DNA from 3 places in the Acinetobacter sp. Z1 genome. Region 1 is predicted to be linked to each of the others. Evidence: predicted binding sites of a transcription regulator. Region 1 holds the regulator's gene; each other region holds the start of a gene.
The links. Region 1 encodes PhoB, which activates phosphate uptake and scavenging genes when phosphate is short. Its sites were predicted from a motif close to TGTCATNAANCTGTCATAA; they were not measured.
Positions count from the first base shown of each region.

Region 1 (6,134 bases):
TATTAGGGGTAATGACCCATATTCAGCCCTAATCAAATCACCTAATATCAACTCATCAGGAACAGGATGTTCCAAAACATAAAACAATAATAATAAGTTTGCGCATCAGGACGTGAGATATGTCAGGAGTTGTATCTAGTGAAAGGAATACGAAAAAGCCCGACTTGGATGTCGGGCTTTTTTCATTTCTATTTAAATTTTTTTTGCCCAAAGTTCGATTAATAATTGTAGTGCTTGATTCAATGGTTTATAGCTTGGCCAAATGGCATGTATTGGCATATCCAGTCCATTGGTGGTATCGCTAAATTCTAAACGAATTAAACTCTGCTTGCTGAAATTTTCATTGACCACAGAAAGCGGGAAATTCCCCCAACCCAGTCCTTGTTCCACCATATTAATTGCCATGAATAAATTATCGGTATACCAATATGACTCAGAAACTAAGATACGCGGATCTGAAAGGGGATATTGTTTACTCGCAACAATAATTTGTCTTAATTCAGACAAAGTCGTGAGTTCATTTTTATGACTGTCTTTTAGCTGTTGAGCATCTTGGGGAGAAACAGCAGCAACAAATTTTTCAACACCCAATAATCGAAATCGTTGATTGGTATCGATATTCGATGAACTGTAAGCAACATAGAGATCGATTTCATTATTGTGCAAACGTGCTTTTAACTCTTGTTGCGGGGCGCAAATCATTTCAATATTTAATAATGGATAGCGCTGAGTGAGTTGTTGAATGCCAGATAATAATAATTTCTGATTCAAATCGGCTGCAACACCGATGCAAATACTAGTGTCTAAACCTGTTGAAAGTTCCGATAAATGCATTTCTAGTTGGCGAATTTTATTTACGATCAGTCTGGCATGTGGCTCAATCGAAAGTGAGATTTCAGTGGGGCTCAGATGGTTTTTACTTCGATCAAATAATTTTAAATTCAATTCAGCTTCTATATTGGCGATTGCCATACTGACTGCGGAAGGGACGCGATTGAGAGCACGTGCCGCAGCAGAAAAATTACCACGATCAATAATTTCCAGAATCAATTCAAGCTGTTCACTGCTGAGTTTCATATCTATTTTCTTGTCAGTAAATCTGATAACGATTGACTTTTTTTATCAGAATGTCGGAGTAAAATCCACTGATTATTGATTTCAGAGTGTGAGTATGCAAGGTATAAAAAGAAGAGTGACTTATGTTTTTTTCTATGAGATTTTTAGTTTTTTTATCTGTGCAATGCTGTTAGCAATGCTTTCAGGTACCAGTATGAGTCATACGGGACCTTTATCTATTTTGATTGCTGTGATCGCAGTCACGGTCAATTTCATTTATAACTATGTTTTTGAAATGTGGGAAAAACAACAAATTTCAAAAACACGAACTGTTAAGAGAAGAGTGGCACATGCGATTGGATTTCAACTGGTTTTAATTACTATTTTAATTCCATTGATCGCGTGGTGGATGCAGATTAGTTTAATAAAAGCGTTTTTACTTGATTTTAGTTTAATGATACTGATTCCGTGCTATACCTTTGTTTATAATTACTTTTTTGATCATGTTTTTGGTTTGCCCAATCATTTGGTTGAAGCTAAACAACTGAGCATCAATACATCAAACTGATGCTCAAATTGAAAGTAATCAGCTACTTGAAAACAGTGTGAATGGATACACTTGTTGAAAGCGTTTTATTAAAGTCGTATCCACGTCATATTGCGGAAAGTATTATTACTTGGATTTTTTGCACTGATATTTAACATTTTTCCAGTTTTACTTAGGCGACCAGTCAGGCTGTATTTATTGCCATCGGTGCTGTTTATCCAAATACCTTGTCCTAATTCTTCATTGGGTTTTAGCATTTTCAGATTTGTGAGAACTTCCATCCCAAGAAGCGGTTGATCTTTTAAAGTGCCTGAGCACGCTGTGCATAGTGTGGGCGTTGTTCCTTTACTGCTGGGATAAATTTTTACAATCACAGCACTGTATTGTTCTGTCTTAGAATTTTTTCTAATCACGATATCAGATAGATAAGAGCCGGTACGTTCATCTACAACTTTCCATGTGCCAATGAGTGGATCAAACGATGTTGCAAAAACAGAAAGGGGAGTGCTGAGTCCGATGAGTAAAATCAAAGGACGAAGAAATTGAAGATTCATCATAAATTTAGATCAAAGTAAATTATAGAAATAAAGATTTTAAACAAAGGGTTATTATATAATTATAGTGGAATGATAACATTATAATTCAGGGAACTCAGCAGTTCCCTGTGCTGCTTAAATCATACGATATAAGCGTTCTTTTGGAAAAACGGCAGTGAATGTTGAACCTTCATTTTCTTTAGAACTAATTTCTAAATGCGCACCATGCTGCATAAGGACATGCTTTACGATCGCCAAACCTAAGCCAGTACCACCTGTTTGACGGCTTCGAGCGCTATCTACGCGATAGAAACGTTCTGTTAGGCGAGGTAAATGTTTGGGATTTATACCAATTCCATTGTCTTGTACTGTGAAATAGGCATGGTCACCATCTTCATGCCAACCAATGGTAATAATACCGCCGGGTGGCGTATATTTAATTGCATTGGTAATTAAGTTACTAAAAGCACTGGCAATTTCCATATCTGAGCCGATTAAATCACAATGACTATCAATGTCTAAATTTAGCGTATGACCATAATCAAGATTATAAGCACGAGCATCATCAAAGATTTGGTTCATTAGATTCGCCATATCGATGATCTGGTTTTTTGCCACTTTTTTATTATTTTCTAGATTAGATAATAGCAATAGGTCATTCACCAAGGCATTCATACGTTTGGTTTGTGATTGCATTTGGGTGAAAGCACGTTTCCAACGAGGCGTAATATCATCTTGATCTGTAAAAGTTTCGATATATCCGCTCAATACGGTTAAAGGCGTACGTAGTTCATGTGAAATATTATCGACAAAATCTTTACGCATTTGTTCAAGATTATGTACTCGAGTGGTGTCATATGCGACTAAAAGACGGCTTTCTCCACCAAAGCGAGTGAGTTTGACTTGAACATATCGTTCTTCATCCATTTGCGCTTGTAGACGAATACCATCAGGTGCTTGATCGCTATGGTTAAAATATTCAATAAAACTCGGTTGGCGTAAAATCGATAATAGGTTACGACCACGATCTAGAGGATTAATGCCTAATAATTTTTCTGCTGCTGGATTCCACCATTCAATTTGGTGTTGATCGTCAATTAAAACGACTGCTTCTGCCAAAGCGACCAACGAAGACTGCGCTCGGTCGATTAGGCCTACCATTTCAGCTTGTACAATACGTTCTTGACGTTGAGCTCGATAGACATTGAATAGCAAAGCTCCCCAAATACCCCCTAAATTAGGCGGTACATCATAGGGACGATTTGAAATCCATTCATTCACTAAATAAAGTGAGCGGAGCTGTAGAGTAAAAAAAACGATAAAGGCAACAAAAATACAGCTCCAAAAGTATCCAACCCCAAATCCAATTAAGCTCGCAATTAATAAGAAAAAAAGTAACAATCTTAAATCTTGTTTTGCAAACGTCCATAAACTGCTGTAACGAAAACGTTGATGTTCACGTGCCAATTCAGGGACGGGATAAGGTTCATACATAAAGGATTTTTAACCTACTGCTAAATCTGCTCGTGTAGAGAAACGATACCCTGTACCGCGCACCGTTTGTACAAAACGATCTACACCAAAAGGTTCTAAAACTTTGCGTAAACGACGGATATGCACGTCAATGGTTCGGTCTTCGATATAGACATTACCGCCCCACACTTGATCAAGCAATTGAGCACGTGTATACGCACGTTCTGGATGCGTCATAAAGAATGCGAGTAAACGATATTCTGTTGGGCCCATCTCTAAAATACTGTTACCAAAACTGACGCGTTGACTGACTGGATCAAGCATTAAGCCATTGGCATCAATTACCTTTTCACCACTGAGTGCATTGGCGCGACGCAAAACGGCTTTGATGCGTGATACTAGCTCACGTGTTGAGAATGGTTTGGTCATATAGTCATCTGCGCCTGCATCTAGACCTTGAACCTTATGATCTTCTTCACCACGAGCAGTCAACATGATCACAGGGATTTCTGATAAATTTTCATCACGTTTTAAGCGACGGCACAGATCAACCCCACTAATACCACCTGGTAGCATCCAATCTAACAAAATAAGAGCAGGACGCTGATCAACAATAATCTGATGTGCTTGTTTGGCATCCTCAGCTTGTAAACATTGGAAGCCTGCCATATCAAGAGAGGTATGGATCATTTCACGAATCGGTAATTCATCATCGACAATTAAAATATAGTCATCTTTCACAGCGCAATACCCTTAAATATGTAACGGTTAACCGTTTTGTTGTTATGACAGGCTTATTACAAAGATTAATTATGACAATATCATTGCAAAAGAGTGAATAAAGTCGAATTTAGCAATAAATTGTGACAATTATAGGGCAGAGCAATGACCAAATGATGACAACTTGTTCTGCAATAAACAAAATAAATTCATTGGGTTAATATCATTGTATTTTAGCAGTTCTTTTGGTCACAAAACTGTAAAAAGAGTTTAATTTTTTTCGGTTGTTGTTTCTATAAACGATAAAAATACCGCACAACAGGCCGCCAAAACCTCTGACAAAGGCTGTTTAAAGCCTTCGGATACCCAACGAATAATAATATGTGTGACGTAACCATTTAAACCAGTTGCCATCAATGAGATTTCTTCGGCACTTTGCGGAGCGTTCGGCATGGTGATCATCACGAAACCTTGAATAATCCGATCAAATTGCGTCAAAGTCTCTTGAATGGTGGCCTGATTATGTAAGTCTTGTACCAACATGGCATCAATATAAATAATGCGTGCCATGCGTGGGTCATCTTTAATTGCGGTTAGCAGTGCAGATAAACCAGCAGTAACCATATTTTTAGGTTCAGGCGCAGCCATGATGACGGCTTGCGTCAAACAGGTTTGCATTTTTCCAATCATTTTTAAGAAAACAGTTTGAAATAACTCCTCACTTTTCTTAAATGATTCATAGAAATAGCGTTCAGTAAGTTTGGCTTCATTACAAACGTCTTTTACCGTAACCGAGAAAAAACCATGTGTTCCATAGGTTGCGATGCCTGCCTCAATTAACTTTTCGCGGCGTGCTTCTTTGCGTTCGGTTAAAGATAGACCTTTGAATTGGCGTTCTTTCACTTCGGTATTATTTTTCTTGCGCGTCGCTAGATCTTCATTTGCCATGGAAAAACCGTTCCCTAAAAAAGTCTTTGAATCGTATATCTAAGATTTGTTTACGTTTTAACGAGGTCTTGCTGACTTAGGATAACTAAATTTTGCAAAACATGCTGTATATCGTTTAAACATCTTCAGCCTAGAATGTAAATAGACCTAATATGACAAGGAATGTGTTTGTTATTGCCATTTGTCTTAAAGCTGTATTGTACTATATTGACAACCTGTATTGTCAAAATTATATTGGTTACAGCTTAAACTGCACATGATCTAGACAAATATGTGCTTCTCATTCGCAATACAAAGGATAGGCAATGAAAAATTTTAAAAATAAAGTCGCAGCGATCACAGGTGCAGGTTCTGGGATTGGACAACAATTGGCAATTTTATTGGCTAAACAAGGCTGTCATTTGTCATTGAGTGATATCAATGAAAAGGGCTTAGCGCAAACTGTTGAGCTAGTGAAACAATATCCAGTCACCGTAACAATCAAGGTGCTTGATGTTTCAAACCGTGAAGCAGTTAAACAGTGGGCACAAGATACTGTACAAGATCATGGTTCAGTGAATTTAATCTTCAATAACGCAGGAGTGGCACTAGGCTCAACTGTGGAAGGCGCAAGTTACGAAGATTTAGAATGGATTGTTGGGATTAATTTCTGGGGTGTAGTTTACGGTACCAAAGAGTTTTTACCGTTCATCAAACAAACCAAAGATGGCCATATCATCAATATCTCAAGTATCTTTGGTTTAACTTCGCAACCAACACAATCTGCTTATAACGCAACTAAATTTGCAGTACGTGGTTTTACTGAGTCTTTACGCCAAGAGCTTGATATCGAGAAAAGTGGTGTAAGTTCACTT
Region 1 covers NZ_CP101115.1:95,827-101,960, forward strand. Annotated here, with positions in the region: gene NGC85_RS00450 (LysR family transcriptional regulator) at 193-1,077, opposite strand; gene NGC85_RS00455 (PACE efflux transporter) at 1,172-1,624, shown strand; gene NGC85_RS00460 (DUF2147 domain-containing protein) at 1,693-2,160, opposite strand; gene phoR (phosphate regulon sensor histidine kinase PhoR) at 2,275-3,633, opposite strand; gene phoB (phosphate regulon transcriptional regulator PhoB) at 3,643-4,353, opposite strand; gene NGC85_RS00475 (TetR/AcrR family transcriptional regulator) at 4,603-5,280, opposite strand; gene NGC85_RS00480 (SDR family oxidoreductase) at 5,586-6,134, shown strand, end outside.

Region 2 (6,134 bases), 1.7 Mb from region 1:
TTTAGAGAATTAGATATTGAAGCTCTTCTCTAAAGAGCTTCAATTGGATCATTTATTATTTATTGGCTACATCAATCTTGAAGACTTTCCCATTACAGACCCAAACAGTGTAAATTTGCATATCAATATCATAGATATATTCCGTTGCGGCGCAGGTGTGTCGTCCCTCTTTGTAAATAAAATACCTCGGATATGGTTTTCCAATTTTCCTAAGCAAATCACTTTCACTATCCCCAATACCTACGAGTTCATATGATGAACGTATAGAGTTGGTTTCTCTGGCAGAAGTATTTATTGATATTAAAACTGAAATTATTCCAAATATTATATGTTTCATTAAATTGACTCTTCTTTTAGAGCATATAGTTTATCAAATAGTAAAATATAGTCATTAATAATGATTAGAAAAATTATTCACCTAAACGACTTTAAAACGCATAATTATATTCACTTCATCAATGCCCTAATAAAATGACTTTCCCTTATGTCTAAAAATTAGACTGGTTCATTCTTAATTCAATGATCTTGAATAGCTCGTGCAATACAGTTTTTTGATTAAAGAATAAACAATAATTTGTAAATAGAGTGAATTTATTCTTCATCTCATGTAACAAATTAAAGCACTGATAATTATCGTTAAAATTTATTTAATGAATAAATTATGGAGTAAAATTACACTCGTATAATACTGTTTCATTGAAATTTCACCAATAAGCCGTATATTGTTTATTACGTAGTAACCAAATGTGACATGTAAAATTCTTTTACAAACAACTTTGGTTTATACTCTTTTGATTAGAGGAATACCTCATGAATAAGTTAACGGCTGCGGTTTTTGCTGGATTAATAACCCTTGTAGGTGTAAATGTTCAAGCTGCAACGCCAGAACAAGAATGCAAAAAACTGCAAGATGATTACAATCTTATCTATGCTTCTAAAGGTTTCTGTTTCAAAGATGCGGATGCAAAAGCTAAATATGGTAATGAAAACTGCCATACAACTAAGCCAAAGTTCTCTGATAAAGAGCAACAACGTCTTGATGAAATTAAAACTCGTCAAAAAGAGTTGAATTGCAAATAATATATGAAGCATACGGAACAAGTTGAGTTCCGTATTTTCATTTAGCTTCTTAAAAGTTTTTTAAATAAAGGACTATTCATGGCATACGATGACCAGAATATTTTTGCTCGAATTCTTCGTGGTGAATTACCAGCAATCAAAATATATGAAGATGATCATGTACTCGCGTTCATGGATATTATGCCTCAAGCCGATGGTCACGCTTTGGTTATTCCTAAAGTTCCAGCAGTGAGCTTGCTTGATTTACCACCTGAAGCAGCCGCATACACGATTCAAATCGTCCAAAAGATTGCAAAAGCGATTGAGACAGCGTTAGACGCCAAAGGTATCGTATTGATGCAACTTTCTGGTGCTGCAGCAGGACAAACCGTTCCTCACGTGCATTTCCATTTGATCCCAAGTTCTATTCATGAATTAGGACGGCACGCTGCTCAAATGGGTGATCAGGAAAAAATTAAATCGCTCGCTGAGAAAATTAAAGCTGTACTGTGATCTTATTAATATATTTTTGATTAAACGGAGCTATGCTCCGTTTTTTATTATCATAAATTTATAAAAATCAATAATAAGCATAAATGTTGCTAAATATGAATCGTCATTAAACTGTCATTTTTCTTTCACTTCTTTGTCACAAAGTTTGCCGATACTGCATACAAGTTAGTGAGCTATGTAACTTTTTGTACATAAGCAATCTTATAACAGTAACTAAGGCATCAGCCATTTACAAAAAGTGTTTTGGAGAAATCTCAATGAAAAAATTGCTTCTTGCTGCTACTGTAGCAACTTTAGCCATGAATGCAGCGCAAGCAGCACCAACATTGTATGGTAAGCTCAACGTAACTCTAGATCAAATCGATAAGAATGGCTTTAAAGACGAAAGCGTGACAAAAGTAAACTCAAATGCTTCTCGTATTGGGGTAAAAGGCGAAGAAAAATTAACTGATAAATTATCAGCAGTTTATTTAATCGAATGGCAAATTGATGCCGATGGCGATCAGAAAGAATCGTTTTCTAACCGCAATCGCTTTGTCGGTATTAAATCTGATGGTATTGCGACTTTAAAAGTAGGTCAATTTGACTCTTACTTTAAAAATGCAGCTGGTAATAACCAAGATATATTCAACGACCACAATGAACTAGATATGACTAAAGTTTTAGTGGGTGAAGATCGTTTGAAAAACGTAATCGGCTTTGAAACCGATAAAAAACTATTAGGTGGTTTAGCTTTCAACATCATGTTCCAACAAGGTGAAGAATCTTCTGCTGTAAAAAATAATGCAAAAGGTCAAACAGGTAGTCGTGACAGCTTCGGTGATGGTGTTTCTACCTCGCTTACTTATGAAAATAAAGACTGGGGCTTAGCAGCAGCAGTTGCTGGTAACTTTGGTGTTGCTTCAAAATACAACGCATATAGCGACTTGAGTGGCGATAATACTGTTTATACAGATGCAATCCGTGTTACAGGTTCTTTAGACTTAACTAAAATTGGTGCTGATGGTTTAGTTTTCGGTGCGTTATGGCAAACTGCACAACCAACAGATGATACTGTTACTGTAACGAGTGGTTCCCCTGCTGTTGTAACTTCTTATAAAGGCTTACAAGAAGATGCATATGGCGTAACAGCTGCTTATACGATCCCTTCTACACCAATTAAGTTAAAAGCAGAATACATCTCTTCAACAACTGAAGTGAATGGTCGTGATGATCGTAAACAAGATTTATATGGTCTTGGTGCAGACTATCAAATCAATAAACAAGCACGTTTTTATGGCGTAGTTGGTCAACAAAAACGTGATTGGTTAGTAAAAGATGATAAGAAAACAACTATCGGTTTAGGTATGGAATACAACTTCTAATCTGAAGTAAAAACTAATACTAAAAATAAAAGGGCTATATGCCCTTTTATTTTTTACTTAATTTATTTTTTTAAGAAACCACTGACTAAATTTAAGACTTGCTGAATATCTTGATTCGCTTCTTGCGGATTTGTACTGCTCCCTTGTGGTGTGAGCGAATCAATCACTTGAGGTAAGACCGATGCAATAGCACCGTAAATTGCTGATTTTGGTGCTTGCGTTTGCTGTGCAACTTGTTCTACATCTTGGTCGTCAAATAAGTTTTGAATATTTTGGGTAGGAACATCTTGAGCATTTGGTTGTTGTGGATCGACCCAACTTTGTACTTGATTTGCCAAACCCGCATTTTTCAGTTTATCTAATGCACTTTGCAAACCGCCTTGTTTTTGAATCCACGCAAGAATAATAGGCAATACAGCAATCAATAAGGTTTGTGCAGTACCTGCACCGCTTGTATTACTTTGGGTTTGGGTTGAATTATTATTTTCAGCACCAAATTGATCTAAAACAGACCCAAGGATTCCACCTAACCCACCTTGTTGTTGATTTGGACTATTTTGTTGTTGTCCGCCGCCAAGTTGACCTAATACAGAACCTAAGATTCCACCTAAACCACTATTTTGTCCTGATTGCTGCTGACCGCCTAAAGCTTGTTTCGCTAAAATTTCAACAATCTTTGTTAAATCCGTCATGAGCTACACGTTCCTTTTGGAATTATTTATTCAAAAAGCATACGCTGCTTTCACAATCGATAACAAAGTTAAAATGTTAAAATTTGCAAGAACATGCAATCAGTTTTATACCGTTTCGATTCAAAGAGGCGAATATACGTGCAGAAAATATCGAGAGCTTACCAACGAAATTTATTCCAATTTTCTGGATTTGCCCAAAACTTAGAATTAAACCAGTCTGGAACATGCTTATAAGTCAAAATATTGAATTGCCACAAGGCAAAATCGCTATCATGCGTTGTTTTATCAATGAGTTGTGTGAAGCCAAGTGAACGTAATAGCTTTTCATCGTTCAACTTACTAACGACTACAATACGCTTTGCCATTAAGTCACGTAATTTCACCAATAACTGCGATTTTTGTACTTCACTGATACTTTGCATTTCATCTGTATCAAATAATACAAAACCTAAATCATAACGTTGTGTAAATGGCAGATTTAAAAAGTCAGTTACGTTAAAATAATGCCATTGAATCGAAGCATTTTGGTCAATGTGTTGACCTATACAAAGTGCAGTATGAATGGACTGTTCTTTAGATAAATCGTCTAGCATAGAAGCGATGACATTTTGTTCAGCCATAACTGCAACCCTTGATTGAGAAAGATGAGAGTTTATTCATGGAACTACAAGGCATTTGTCATAAAATGCATGCAGCGCTCAAAACGCATAGTGTAACTGATCAATCAACAAGCAAGGCAAATGTTGAATATAAATTTATATTGGATCGTTCAGAAACTGATCTACCTTTTGTTTTAGGGCAAGAGTTAGAGATTGAATGGACAGGAAATATTTTCTGCACCTCTTGCGGCGCAAAAACACCTAAGTCTTATTCACAAGGTCATTGTTTTAAATGTTTCAAGACCAAAGCTGAGTGTGATTTATGTATTATGAAACCGGAAACTTGTCATTATCATCTCGGTACATGTCGTGAAGATGATTTTGCTCATAAAGTTTGCTTTCAACCGCACATTGTTTATTTAGCAAATTCTAGTGCGCTAAAAATTGGTATCACCCGTATTGTAAATATGCCGACACGTTGGCTAGATCAAGGTGCAACACAAGCATTACCGATTTTAAAAGTTGGTTCACGTCGCTTATCTGGGCATTTGGAAACATTAATTGGTACTCAGATTGCAGATAAAACAGATTGGCGTAAGTTACTTAAAGGTGAAGCGGAACCACTTAATTTAATTGAACAACGTGATCAAATTTTAGAAGAATTTGCACCTAAGATTCAAAGCATACGCGATGAGTTTAATCAAAATCTGGAATTCAATGAGGATTTGGAATTCTTGGAAAATGAATTACCAAAAGAATTTGTATATCCAGTTGAACAATATCCTGAAAAGATTAAATCGCTAAACTTAGATAAGACACCAAAGATTCGAGGGGTTTTACACGGTATCAAAGGTCAGTATCTATTACTTGATATTGGTGTGATCAATATTCGTAAATATACAGGTTACGAATTGGTATTGAGAACTTAAACAAAAAGGTGGCATTTATGCCACCTTTTTTATATCGCATCTGTTTTCAAACAACTTAAAATTGCATGTACAGGATCTTCAGTATTTCCTGAAATTAACTGCTTATGCATACTTAAATGTTGCAACATTTGGATGTGCGCAGTTTCATGATCCATTAGTTTTTCTATTTCGGTCGCTAAATGCTGTGGCGTTGCATCAGCCTGAATTAATTCTTCTATCACCTTTTTCCCAGCAATGATGTTAGGTAAAGAGTAATATGGAATTTTAACTAACAATTTCGCAATAATATAAGTCAGCCAATTCAACTTATAAAATGTCACCATTGGACGATGTAACAACATGGCTTCAAGTGTTGCTGTACCGGAAGCAAGCGCCACAATATCACTGGCATTCATCACCATTCGACCAATTTTAGATTCATCGTCAATATTTTCTAATACATGAATCTTGGCTTTCAAATCTACGTCTAGGTTTTTAATGCCTTCTTCAATTTGATGCTTACGAGCATCATTAATAGCAGGGATTAAAAACTCAACTTCAGGAAATTTTCTGTGCAAAATTTCAGCTGTACCAGTCAATAAAGGTAATAATCGTTCAATTTCCCCTCGACGACTTCCTGGTAATAATGCGATATGGGTTTTATTTGCAAGTAAGCCCAATTGGTGTTTAGCATCCATGACTGGATTTTTCAATGGTAATTGCTTAGCTAATGGATGACCAACAAAGGCAGCAGGTACATCATAATTTTGATAAAAGGTCTTTTCAAATGGAAATAAACACAAGACTAAATCAATGCTTTTTTTAATTCCATGCACACGTCCTTGACGCCATGCCCAAACCGATGGACTGACGTATTGAACTGTTTTAATTGGTAAATTCTTTTCTTTAATCGTTTTAGATAATCGTAAGTTAAAATCAGGTGCATCAATACCAATGAAAATATCGACTGGATTTTCTGTCCAACGTTCGACCAAGCCA
Region 2 covers NZ_CP101115.1:1,825,476-1,831,609, forward strand. Annotated here, with positions in the region: gene NGC85_RS08505 (hypothetical protein) at 1-5, shown strand, start outside; gene NGC85_RS08510 (hypothetical protein) at 56-337, opposite strand; gene NGC85_RS08515 (YARHG domain-containing protein) at 811-1,080, shown strand; gene NGC85_RS08520 (HIT family protein) at 1,159-1,572, shown strand; gene NGC85_RS08525 (porin) at 1,830-2,936, shown strand; gene NGC85_RS08530 (YidB family protein) at 2,999-3,628, opposite strand; gene NGC85_RS08535 (DUF6231 family protein) at 3,787-4,248, opposite strand; gene NGC85_RS08540 (DUF2797 domain-containing protein) at 4,287-5,156, shown strand; gene lpxB (lipid-A-disaccharide synthase) at 5,186-6,134, opposite strand, start outside.
Region 2: NGC85_RS08525 (porin) is a predicted target of PhoB. The motif match lies at 1,674-1,692, and genes of this name have one in related genera.

Region 3 (6,134 bases), 1.0 Mb from region 1:
ACAAAAATCAGGTCCAGGCGTTGGCTCTATGGTTGCAGCTGGTGTAGCTGGTGCTGCTGTAGGTGCTGTTGCAGCGAATGCCTTAGCAGATGATAAAAACCCTACTTCAACTGAACAACAGCAAGCTGCTCAACAGCAGGAAGAAAAAGGTGGCATCCCAAGCTGGATTTGGGTATTACTCGCTGCCGCTGCTGCTTTCTTCCTATTCCGTAAAATCGGCGCAAAAAAAAAATTAGCAGCTAATAATCCATATGCACCAAATAATGGCGGTCACAATAATTTTGGCCGTCAAACTCCGCCTCAATCAACTGTTCGTCAAACGAGTGACAACACCAATATTTTTGGTCAGTCAGTTGCAGGTGGAACATCAACAGCAACACAAGCACCTTTCGGCTCAGCTTCGATGAGCAGTGGCAACCAATTACCAGATGGTACTGAACCTGCTGCATTCTTACGTATTGCACGTCAACGTTTCAATCATATCCAGTCGGTAAACAGTGCAAATAATGTAGAAGAAATTCGTCGTTACTTAACACCAGAACTTTATAGTTCGATGTACAGCGATATCATGGCGAACCAAGATCAAGATGTAGCAGAATTCAGCAATCTCAATGCTATGGTAGTTGAAAGCACGACTGAAAATGGTCAATACCTTGTCAGTGTGCGTTTCACGGGTACTGTAAGCGAGGATTTGAACAGTTTGCCGCAACCTTTTACAGAAATTTGGCACTTTGTTAAGCCTGCTGGCTCACAACAAGATTGGGTTGTTGCTGGTATTCAACAAGCTTAAACATTGCGTATGGTCTTTTAAAAGAGCTATTTAAATAGCTCTTTTTTATTGTCTACACTTTTAAAAAGAAAGATACGATAAAAAAAGCCACTCTCTAGTATCGAGAATGGCTGAGTGTAAACAAAATCAGAAAGTATTATTTGAGTTTTAAGCACAACCGAAGCACGATCGGTAGATTCATACTAGCTGATAAATTTTTTAAAAAATATTCCTCGTTTGGGGAATAAAGCTTATTGAAATTTGAAAAGTATTTTTTGGATATTACAAAAATAGTTTTATTTAACTCAGCTCTACAGCAATCAAAGAGAATCAAAATGCTACTCTGGCATGAAGTACTTATCTGCTATTCCTAGCAATCAATAAGATATTTTCAGCTATGACTCATGACTCTAATCAAAGCAAACAGTTTGCTAAACTATGTCTCACTTCAGCAGAAGATATTAGGACTATTCAAATAAAAAAAGGCTTTGCCGAAGCAAAGCCATAAAACGAGAAACTCAATAAACTACTAATTTTATCAGCCAACAAATTGTAAAAACAACCAGTACAAGCCACCGGACAATGTAATTGTTGCTGGTAAAGTAAAGACCCAAGCTGAAAGAATTGTTTTTACTGTCGCAAAATTTAAACCTGATCGATTGGCTACCATAGTACCCGCAACCGCACTGTTTAAAACGTGTGTAGTTGATACTGGCATACCGAGACCATCAGCAGCAGCAATGGTACTCATCGCCACTAATTCAGCAGACATACCTTGACCATAAGTCATATGGTTTTTACCAATACGCTCACCTACAGTAACTACGATACGTTTCCAACCCACCATTGTTCCTAAACCAAGTGCCAATGCAACTGCAACTTTCACCCAATTTGGAATGTACTGAAGGAATGAATCTAAGCTACTACGATATTCTTTTACCACCTTCGCTTGAGCAGTATCCATAGCAGGTAAAGCTTCAGCTTTATCCAGACGCTTAAACGTTGTTGTACTTAAATACATATCATTGCGAATTTCACTCACCGCAGCTTCTGGAATCGCTTTCAGATCACCATAAGTTGCAACACGAGTGCCCAAATGCGCAGTCATACTTGCAAGTGCTGGAACAACCTCAGCTGTTTGCTCTTTGGTTTGAATAAATTTCGTTAATACTTCACGCGACTTTTCGTCAGATAACTCATTTTGACTTACATTTAATACGGTCGCTGTTTGAGCAGATAGCTGTTCAAATGACTGTAAATGTTGAGCATCTAAACTTTTGTTTAAAGAATAAGCCAACGGTACTAAACCAATCAAAATCAACATGATTAAACCCATGCCTTTTTGACCATCGTTTGAACCATGCGCAAAACTTACACCAGTACAAGTGAAAATTAGAATGGCACGAATTAATGGTGGCGGTGGTTTATTACCTTCTGGTGGCTGAAATAATTCCAATTGGTTTTTAAATATTTTTTTCACCAATAAAAATACAACCGCAGCAAAAGCAAAACCAATGAGTGGAGAGAATAATAACGCTTTACCGACTTTAATCACTTGATCCATATCAATGCCACTGGTTGCGCCAGTTGATGCATTTAACAAGTGATTCATGATGCCCACACCCAAGATTGAACCAATCAATGTATGTGAACTTGAAGCAGGAATTCCTAAGAACCAAGTTCCTAAATTCCACAAAATAGCAGCAATCAGCAAAGCAAATACCATTGCAAAACCTGCGCCACTACCTACATTCATAATCATTTCAACAGGAAGTAATGCAATGATGCCATAAGCAACCGCACCACTTGCAACCATAACTCCTAAAAAGTTACAGAAACCTGCCCACATTACAGCAACTGGTGCAGGTAATGCATTTGTATAGATTACAGTTGCAACAGCGTTTGCAGTGTCATGAAAACCATTTACAAACTCAAAAGCGAGTGCAATAAAAAGAGCTGTCGATAAAAGAATGACAGAGTACAAACTCAATGGCGGTACATGTGCTAGATCAGCACTGACCTGAAAACCAATATAAATAAGTGTTGCAACAATAATTGTCAAAAACACCGGCATGAAAAATTTCGGTGTTGGTACATGTACATTCGTCGATTTTGCCGTAGAGCTGGCAAGCGGTGAATCCGAAGCAGGAGGAAGATTTGAATTCATGTAGACGGTTAGAGGATAGTAAAATCCCCTGTATTGTTTAATTAAATTGTGACAATTATATGACAACGACTTGTCATATAAAGGCTAAATTTCATATTTTTTTGAAATTATCTTGTGTTTTTCTAGCAAAAATTCACCCTAAATTTAAAAATAAACCATATAAAACAATAAATTAAAATAAAACAAACTTCTCAATAACTGTTTGTCTGAATTTGCAACAAACGCACCAAAATATGAAATTTATTTGTCATATTTCATCTGATGAGCTTTTACTATGACCATTATTAAGACGAATTATTGCACTTTGATGAAAGTTTTATGACATTTAAAATGTGTACTGATGAATCACCACTCACTCGTGCTTAAAATACGCGCTTTATCGTAGCTTCTGTTACAATGCCCCTGCTTTTTATATTGACTATCTACTGGGGTTCCTTATGTCCACGCTTGCCACCCTAAAATCTCTTCTTACTCAACGCATTCTGATTATTGACGGTGCAATGGGAACCATGATTCAACGCCATAAACTAGAAGAAGAAGATTATCGTGGTGAACGCTTTGCAGATTGGGCATCAGATCTAAAAGGCAATAACGACTTATTGGTTTTAACCCAGCCGCAGATTATTCAAGGCATTCATGAAGCTTATTTAGATGCTGGCGCAGATATTATTGAAACCAACAGCTTTAACGGCACTCGTGTTTCAATGTCAGACTATCACATGGAAGACCTCGTTCCAGAGATCAACCGTGAAGCGGCACGCTTAGCTAAAGCAGCATGTGAAAAATACTCGACCCCAGAGAAGCCTCGTTTTGTTGCAGGTGTCCTCGGTCCGACATCTCGCACCTGTTCTATTTCACCCAATGTAAATGACCCAGCTTTTCGTAACATTACCTTTGACGAATTAAAAGAAAACTATATTGAGGCAACACACGCCCTGATCGAAGGTGGTGCTGACATCATCTTGATCGAGACTGTATTTGATACATTGAACTGTAAAGCTGCAATCTTCGCAGTTAAAGAAGTATTCAAGCAACTTGGTCATGAACTGCCATTGATGATCTCAGGTACGATTACCGATGCATCGGGTCGTACTTTAACAGGTCAAACAGCAGAAGCTTTTTGGAACTCGGTGCGCCACGGTGATTTACTCTCGATTGGTTTTAACTGTGCTTTGGGTGCAGATGCGATGCGCCCACACGTTAAAACGATTTCTGATGTTGCTGATACTTTTGTTTCTGCGCATCCAAACGCAGGTTTACCAAATGCCTTTGGTGAATATGACGAAACCCCAGAACAAACAGCGGAATTCATTAAAGAGTTTGCCGAAAGTGGTCTGATCAATATCACGGGTGGTTGCTGTGGTACAACGCCTGATCATATCCGTGCCATTTATAATGCAGTTAAAGATATCAAGCCGCGTCAAATCCCTGAAACCAAACCTGCCTGTCGTTTAAGTGGGTTAGAACCATTTAACATTTATGATGATTCACTATTCGTCAATGTCGGTGAACGTACCAACGTTACGGGTTCAAAAAAATTCCTACGCCTTATCCGTGAAGAGAAATTTGCCGAAGCTCTAGAAGTTGCACAACAACAAGTGGAAGCTGGTGCACAGATCATCGATATTAACATGGATGAAGGGATGCTCGATTCGCAAGGTGCAATGGTGCATTTCCTGAATCTGGTTGCATCTGAGCCTGATATCTCTCGTGTGCCGATCATGATTGACTCATCAAAATGGGAAATTATTGAAGCAGGTTTAAAATGCGTTCAAGGTAAACCCGTCGTCAATTCGATTTCCTTAAAAGAAGGTTATGACGAGTTCGTCGAAAAAGCACGCCTATGCCGCCAGTATGGTGCTGCGATTATTGTGATGGCCTTTGATGAAACAGGTCAGGCCGATACGGCTGCACGTAAACGTGAAATTTGTAAACGTTCTTATGATGTTTTGGTCAATGAAGTGGGCTTCCCTGCTGAAGATATTATTTTTGACCCGAACGTGTTTGCCGTGGCAACAGGGATCGAAGAACACAACAACTATGGCGTCGATTTTATTGAAGCAACTGGCTGGATTAAACAAAACCTACCACATGCGATGATTTCAGGTGGCGTTTCTAACGTTTCGTTCTCATTCCGTGGTAATGAACCTGTACGTGAAGCGATTCACTCAGTATTCCTTTATCATGCCATTAAACAAGGCATGACCATGGGGATCGTGAATGCTGGTCAAATGGCGATTTACGACGATATTCCAAAAGAACTGAAAGAAGCGGTCGAAGATGTTGTTCTGAATCAAAACCAAGGTGAGTCAGGTCAAAACGCGACAGAAAAACTGCTTGAAGTAGCGGAAAAGTTCCGTGGTCATAGTGGCGCACAGCGTGAAGCTGAAAACCTTGAATGGCGCAATGAGTCGGTAGAAAAACGTCTTGAATATGCCTTAGTCAAAGGCATCACTACTTATATTGATGAAGATACCGAAGAAGCGCGTTTAAAAGCAAAACGTCCACTTGATGTGATTGAGGGCGCATTGATGGATGGTATGAATGTCGTTGGTGATCTATTTGGTTCGGGCAAAATGTTCCTACCACAAGTGGTCAAATCTGCGCGTGTGATGAAGCAAGCAGTGGCTTGGTTGAATCCATACATCGAAGCCGAAAAAGGTAATGCACAATCTAAGGGTCGTGTATTAATGGCAACCGTAAAAGGTGATGTACACGATATTGGTAAAAATATTGTAGGTGTGGTGTTGGGTTGTAATGGTTACGACATTGTTGATCTTGGCGTGATGGTACCTGCGGAAAAAATCTTGCAAACAGCGATTGATGAAAAATGTGACATCATCGGTTTATCTGGTTTGATCACCCCGTCTTTGGATGAAATGGTGTTTGTTGCCAAAGAGATGCAGCGTAAAGGCTTTGATATTCCTTTATTGATCGGCGGTGCAACTACCTCTAAAGCACATACCGCAGTCAAAATTGATCCGCAATATTCAAATGATGCCGTGATTTATGTGGCTGATGCTTCTCGTGCGGTCGGTGTTGCAACGACCCTGCTCTCTAAAGAAATGCGTGGCAACTTTATTGCTGAGCATCGCGCTGAATATGCCAAGATTCGTGAACGTTTAGCCAACAAGCAACCGAAAGCTGCAAAACTTAGCTATGCCGAATCGATTGAAAATGGTTTTAAGGTGGATGACA
Region 3 covers NZ_CP101115.1:1,122,869-1,129,002, reverse strand. Annotated here, with positions in the region: gene NGC85_RS05180 (Tim44 domain-containing protein) at 1-790, shown strand, start outside; gene NGC85_RS05175 (inorganic phosphate transporter) at 1,308-2,936, opposite strand; gene metH (methionine synthase) at 3,374-6,134, shown strand, end outside.
Region 3: NGC85_RS05175 (inorganic phosphate transporter) is a predicted target of PhoB. The motif match lies at 2,983-3,001, and genes of this name have one in related genera.